2 linked regions of the Methanococcoides burtonii DSM 6242 genome follow. The protein of the gene in region 1 binds, or shares a complex with, the protein of each later gene. Links are inferred from orthologs where the notes say so. Each region holds a gene or a part of one and is shown in the gene's direction. Other genes may lie near its edges.

What was found.
Region 2: the proteins of fen (region 1) and MBUR_RS11320 are in contact, whole or in part, in a crystal structure (PDB 1RXZ), measured with the Archaeoglobus fulgidus proteins. The link is inferred for Methanococcoides burtonii DSM 6242 from one-to-one orthologs. Residues at the interface, in WP_010877775.1 of Archaeoglobus fulgidus: Lys326, Ser327, Thr328, Gln329, Ala330, Thr331, Leu332, Glu333, Arg334, Trp335, Phe336; in WP_010877842.1 of Archaeoglobus fulgidus: Asn43, Val44, Ala45, Met46, Pro120, Arg121, Pro123, Leu125, Gln151, Met192, Ser194, Asn218, Tyr219, Pro220, Ile237, Leu238, Ala239, Pro240, Arg241, Ile242, Glu243, Ser244.

Annotation. Positions count from the first base shown.
Region 1 is NC_007955.1:2,003,760-2,006,950, forward strand. Bases 1-2,856 are described here. They hold fen (flap endonuclease-1), read left to right. Parts: upstream 1-848; coding sequence 849-1,865; downstream 1,866-2,856. Other genes in these bases: MBUR_RS09885 (hypothetical protein), read left to right, coding at 35-361; MBUR_RS09890 (hypothetical protein), read left to right, coding at 513-827; gpmI (2,3-bisphosphoglycerate-independent phosphoglycerate mutase), read right to left, coding at 1,862-2,856. Also shown: more of gpmI, read right to left, coding at 2,857-3,191. UniProt on the Methanocaldococcus jannaschii protein: Structure-specific nuclease with 5'-flap endonuclease and 5'-3' exonuclease activities involved in DNA replication and repair.
Region 2 is NC_007955.1:2,306,449-2,309,708, reverse strand. Bases 200-3,124 are described here. They hold MBUR_RS11320 (DNA polymerase sliding clamp), read left to right. Parts: upstream 200-1,255; coding sequence 1,256-1,993; downstream 1,994-3,124. Other genes in these bases: MBUR_RS11310 (cobyrinate a,c-diamide synthase), read right to left, coding at 3,094-3,124; priL (DNA primase regulatory subunit PriL), read left to right, coding at 1,995-3,089; MBUR_RS11325 (transcription factor S), read left to right, coding at 852-1,163; MBUR_RS11330 (NUDIX domain-containing protein), read left to right, coding at 455-874; artA (archaeosortase A), read right to left, coding at 200-388. In the rest of the region: more of artA, read right to left, coding at 1-199; more of MBUR_RS11310, read right to left, coding at 3,125-3,260.

The DNA of each region.
Region 1 (3,191 bases):
ATAGTATTGCTGCAAGTTTAGTAAATGAGGTAAAATGATGGATCCCCGGGACATTGTATTTTCGATTGTGATGGTTGTATCTTCTTTCGTGCTGACTTATGAATGGCTTGGTAGGTTCAAATACAGCTCAGCTAATTCTTTGATAATACTTTCTGCTATTGTAATGGTGGGTGCATTAGCTGCGATGATCCTTTCTGTAGATATCAGGCTTCGAAGGATCGAAAAGACGCTTGATGAGAAAGAACGCTCTCTTCGTATCAATGTGCAAAGTATTGAAAGCTCAATGGATAAGAAGATGAACGAAGTCATAAGTGTGGTGGATGAGGCAATGGACGTATTTAACAGGAGATCATATCGTTAATTTCCTCTTTTTTTTCCGTAATTTTCTCCGAATCGAATGCATAGGAAACTGTTAATTTTAATTATGTCTGTCGACATCTGCCGAAACCCATATATGTGTGCCAGTATATGGTGGAGTTTGTAATATTGCTAAGATTCAAGGGAGTGCGTATATGCGCATCAATTTAGAACCAATTGGCATAATTAAAAAGGCTGGAAAGTATTCAGAAATACTGATATATTCTGAATTTGAGCAGGTCGTAAAAAATCTGGTCTCAATGGTGGGGAAAGATTCTGTAGATGGTCAGGAGCTTTTAGTGGTGCACAAGAACTATGGTAGTAATGATGGGCATCAGGTTGAAGTGACCAAAACAGAAGTAGTTGAAAGGATAGGTAACGTCCTGAAAGTTGGCAAAATGAATGCAAACGATGATTCTGTCATCGATATCAGGCTATCCAAGATAGATGGTTTTTCGGGTAACATCTAATATTTTTTATTATTTGTAAGCATGGGTACGGATATTGGTGATCTACTTCTTAAGGATACGATCGAGATAGCTGGCCTTTCAAATAAAGTAGTGGCTATCGATGCGTATAATACTCTTTATCAGTTCTTAAGTATAATCCGGCAACGTGACGGAACCCCTTTAAAGGATTCCAGGGGTCAGATCACTTCTCATCTTTCGGGTATCCTTTATAGGCTTACCAGTCTCATCGAAGCAGGTGTCAAACCTATTTTTGTCTTTGATGGCAAGCCTCCTGATTTCAAATCTGACACTCTGGCAAAACGGCATGAGGTCCGGGAAAGTGCAACTGCTAAATGGGAAGATGCAAAAGCGCAGGGGCTTGAGGAAGAAGCCTACAAGTATGCACAGGCCTCCTCAAAAGTGACCCGTGAGATGATCGATGATTCTGTCAGACTATTGGAATTGATGGGTATCCCTTATGTGAAAGCACCCTCTGAGGGAGAGGCACAGGCCTCATACATGGTGCAAAAAGGGGATGCTGATTATATCGGTTCACAGGACTATGATTCTTTTCTTTTCGGTGCACCACAGGTTGTTCGAAATCTCACTATTACCGGTAAGCGAAAGCTTCCAAAAAAGAACATCTACGTGGATGTTAAACCCGAGGTCTTGTCCCTTGTGGATTCCCTTGGGGAACTTGGCATTACAAGACAGCAATTGATCGATATTGCCATGTGTGTGGGCACAGATTATAATACCGGTCTCGAGAACATCGGTCCGAAAAGAGCGCTTAAACTGGTGAAGGAACACGGCGATATAAAAGTTGTACTCAAAGAACTTGGTAAAGATATCGAAGACCTTGATGCTAAAAGAGATTTCTTCATGAACCCGCCCGTAACAGACGATTATGAACTGAAATGGATCAAGCCTGATCGTGCCGGGGTAATTGATCTTCTCTGCAAAAAACATGATTTTTCAGAGGAGAGGGTCAATAAAGCACTTGACCGCCTTGAAGCTAACATAGGCGGCAGTCAAAGCACTCTTGATCAATGGTTTTAAGTGTTCTTTATTAAAGGAACACCGGTCATTTCCGGTGGCTTTTCAATGCCCATGATCTTCAATATGGTGGGTGCAACATCTGAGAGCCTTCCCTTTTGAAGCTCAACTCTCTTTTCCTGTGTCACATAGATACAGCGGACCGGATTTGATGTATGGGCCGTGTAGCATTGCCTTTCCGTATTGTTACAGAACTCGACCATCTTTTCGGCATTACCATGGTCTGCCATTACCATGGCTTCACCACCGACTTCCTTTATTGCGGTAATTATCTTTCCTACACAATCATCAACGACCTCGACCGCTTTCACGGCCGCTTCCATTATGCCGCTATGCCCTACCATGTCCATGTTGGCAAGATTGAGTACGATCACATCATACTTTCCAGATCCTATCCTTTCTATCAGCTCTTCTGTGACCTCATAGGCACTCATCTCCGGTTTCAGGTCATAGGTTGCCACCTTTGGTGATGGGATGAGACATCTTTCCTCCCCTTCGTTCTGCTTTTCAACACCGCCATTGAAAAAGAATGTCACATGTGCATATTTTTCGGTCTCAGCTATACGTAACTGCTTAATTCCCTCTTTGCTGAGCACCTCTCCCAATGTGTTCTTCAATTCTTCCGAAGGGAATGCTATGGGGACCTCCAGCTTCTCATCGTATTCGGTCATGCATACAAAATGCACTTTCGGATGACTTTTGCGTTCAAAATTGTCAAATTCATCATTCACGAAAGCATAGGTCAATTGCCTTGCACGGTCAGGGCGAAAATTGAAGAAAATGACCGTATCGTTCTCATTCATCCTTCCTATGGGTCTACCATTTTCATCGACGATCACCGTAGGTTTGATGAATTCATCATTCTCGCCTCTACCATAACCTTCCGAAATGGCATCAACGGGTCCTTTTGAATAATATACTCCATCGCCCCGGGTGATCGCATTGTATGCATCTTCGGTCCGGTCCCAGCGGTTATCCCGGTCCATGGCATAATAACGCCCTGAAACCGTGGCTATCTTTCCGACACTCAGGTTGTTGCAGTATTCCACATGTTCCTTCATATCTTCAAGTGCCGCTCTTGGGGAAACGTCCCGGCCGTCAAGGAATGCATGGATGAATATCTCGGTAATACCTTCATCCTTTGCAAATTCAATAAGGGCACGAAGATGTTTCATGTGGCTGTGAACACCCCCGTAAGAGAACAACCCCATGAGGTGTAGTGCAGAACCCTGTGCTTTTGCATTTTCAATTGCTTGCTTCAATACAGGGTTCTTGAAAAAGTCCCCGTTCCCGATATCCCGGTTGATACGTGTAAGGTCCTGATAGACA
Region 2 (3,260 bases), 300 kb from region 1 along the record:
ACACTGTATTATTAGTAACTGTGGAAATGATCCACTGATTTAGCGAAGGTATGTTCGCGAAAGGGAAATAGAAAAGAGAACCAAGCGCAGTTGCACTTGTGACCATTAGCACAGTATTGAGGTGACCCTTTTCTTCAGAAACTGAAAAGCCTTTGTAACCCTTGATCATATTCTGTGCCATGAACAAACAGAAAAAAGCAATGGCTATAGTGAGTATTACATTAAAATAATCGTTTATCGCGACATAATGTAATGGCTGGTAAGCCCAGTGTAGTGAAAAGAACACCCACCCTAAACCACCAACCAGAAACTTTATCCTTTTTGTTGGAGGTAGGATAGCAGATGCCATCATTAATGCGACGGCTATCCAAAGTACGTTTTCAATCATGATATAGTATCTTTATAACAGGTATCATATATAGTATCTTGCTAAATGGATAAGGTTCTGTAAAAAATGCCAGTCCCAACAACACCCCTATTGACTGTTGATGCCGTAATCATCTTAAATGGTAAGATTGTACTCATCAAACGGAACAATTACCCGTTCAAAAACGAATTTGCACTACCAGGTGGCTTTGTGGAGGTAGGTGAGACAACTGAAGCTGCGGCAATCAGAGAATCTTTTGAAGAAACCGGATTATCTATCGATCTTGTTAAATTGATCGGAGTGTATTCAGACCCTTCGCGCGATCCTCGTGGACACACTGTGTCCGTATGCTATCTAGCAACAGGTCATGGAAATCCGGAAGCGAACACAGATGCAGCAGATGTAGCTTTGTTCGATCCCGAAAAATTGCCTGAACTGGCTTTCGACCACCGAAAAATGATAGATGATGCAGGAGATGAGATTAATGGAATTCTGTCCAAAATGTAAAAGTATGATGCACCCAATCGAAGGGACGCTTAAATGTAGAAAATGTGGATATGAGAAAGTGAAGGATGCAGCTCCAGACCTTTTGAGCACATCATCAAGGGAAGAAAGAGAGGTCACTGTCCTTGAAGGTGATACTGATATCGGACTTCCTACAACAACTGCAAGATGCGAAGAATGTGGAAACAATACTGCATACTGGTGGCTAAGACAATTAAGGTCCGCCGATGAGTCGGAAACACGGTTTTTCAAATGTATCAAGTGCAGCTACACATGGCGTGAATACGACTAATATATATGATCTACTGAAAAACGCAGTGAAAACATATATACGGGAAATGATATAAACAAATTGAAATTGAGATTATTTGGCGGAGAAACAACATGTTCAAGGCGACAATTGATGCATATCTTCTAAAGGATTCGATCGAAACACTTTCTGTGCTCGTGGACGAAGCAAGGTTCAGGATTTCACCAGAAGGAGTTGTTGTAAGGGCGGTTGACCCTGCAAACGTTGCAATGGTAAGTTTTGACCTTACCCCAGAGGCATTCGATGACTTTGAAGCAAATGACTGTGAATTAGGATTGGACCTTTCAAGGATCAATGATATACTGGGAGTTGCAGACAGGGACGATAAGGTCCAGATGGAACTCGATGAGGAATCAAAGAAACTGAAGATCCAGATAGGCGGTTTTTCATATACAATTTCACTGCTTGACCCATCTACGATCCGTGCAGAACCTAGAATTCCACAGCTTGAACTGCCAGCAGAAATAGTCCTTAACGGAAAGGACCTACAAAAAGCTGTTAAAGCTGCTGAGAAAATAAGTGACCATATGTTACTTGGTGTTGAAGGAGAATCCTTCTTCATGGAAGCAGAGGGTGACACCGACCGTGTGAAGCTCACCATGACACGTGACCAGCTTATTGACATCAAGCCATCTCAAGTGCGTTCACTGTTCTCGCTTGACTACCTGTCAGACATTATAAAACCTGCTTCAAAATCCAACGAGATCTCACTTCACCTAGGCAACGATTTTCCTATAAAGATCAATTTCAGTATTGCCAACGGAAAAGGCACCATTGGATATCTGCTTGCACCAAGAATTGAATCAGACTAAAATGGATAACAGACATCTCGCCTTATACCCCTTTGTTACCGAGGCATCCGAATATGTCGGCAGCCTCGGATTTTCACCGGACAAGCTATTATCTTCGCGTGCACTGGAATCCGCACGTATAAGGGGAAGAGAGCGCGTAATACAAGCGCTTGAAGGCGAGATAGAAAAACCATCCCCATCCAGTTCAGAAGAAGGAAAGATACTTACTGAATTGCTGTCCTACCCTTTTTCCAGGATACTCGTATCCTGCATAGATGACCCTTTTTTAACCCGAAAATATGCACTCGCTGAAGCCAAGGCTGCATACCATTTATTGAAAACACAACAACCTGAGTTCCTACAGGACCTGGCCACTGATTTCAGGATCAATGCGGAGATCTACGAGAATCCGGAAACCCATGACATATTTTTCGACCTGCATTTTACGGATTATATCAAACTTGCAAGTCCTTTGAAGGACCTTAACTGGAAACTGGTAAACCGGAAGATGAAGAAGGGTTACGTAAAGATAAGCAAGGAAGAGCTTGCCCGTCTGCTCCAGGAGGCAATACGCCTGCGGATACAGAACTCACTCCCAGTAACCGTTCCGAAAGAGATATGTGAAGCCTGCATCCCGCATACGGATACAATCAGTGAAGAACTGGAAAAGAAGAAGACCGAATTCGGAGTAGGAGAGTTCCAGAGAGTCGAAAGTGACCTGTTCCCACCATGTATCACGCAAGCGATCGCAAATGTACGTGCAGGAGTTAACCTTGCACATTCGATGAGATTTGCAATGACCTCGTTCTTAATAAATATCGGGATGTCCGTTGATGAAGTGGTAGCAATGTTCAACATCTCCCCGGATTTTGACGAGGAAAAAACACGCTACCAGATAGAACACATCGCTGGAACTTCATCCGGCACAACATATAAACCGCCATCCTGCAACACGATGAGAACCTATGGCAACTGTTCAGCTCCGGATGAGTTATGCAAAGGAGTTAAGCATCCTTTAGGATATTATAGCAGAAGAGTGTGGGTCAAGAACAGGATGCAAAACGATAACGAAAAAGGGCATGAAGAGAAAAAGGAAGGAGAAACTCCCCCTCAGTAAGCATTTATCTCTTTTTGTACTGGCGACATTGTTCCACAAAACTGTCTACAGGGAACGAGCCAGGGTGCGCATGCATATAGCTTGCAAGGGAATTATGCTCCGTGATACCATCCTTTCCGTTCATGATGCCTTTACCACGGGACATTTCGTAAGCAAGCCTTGAATCACTAT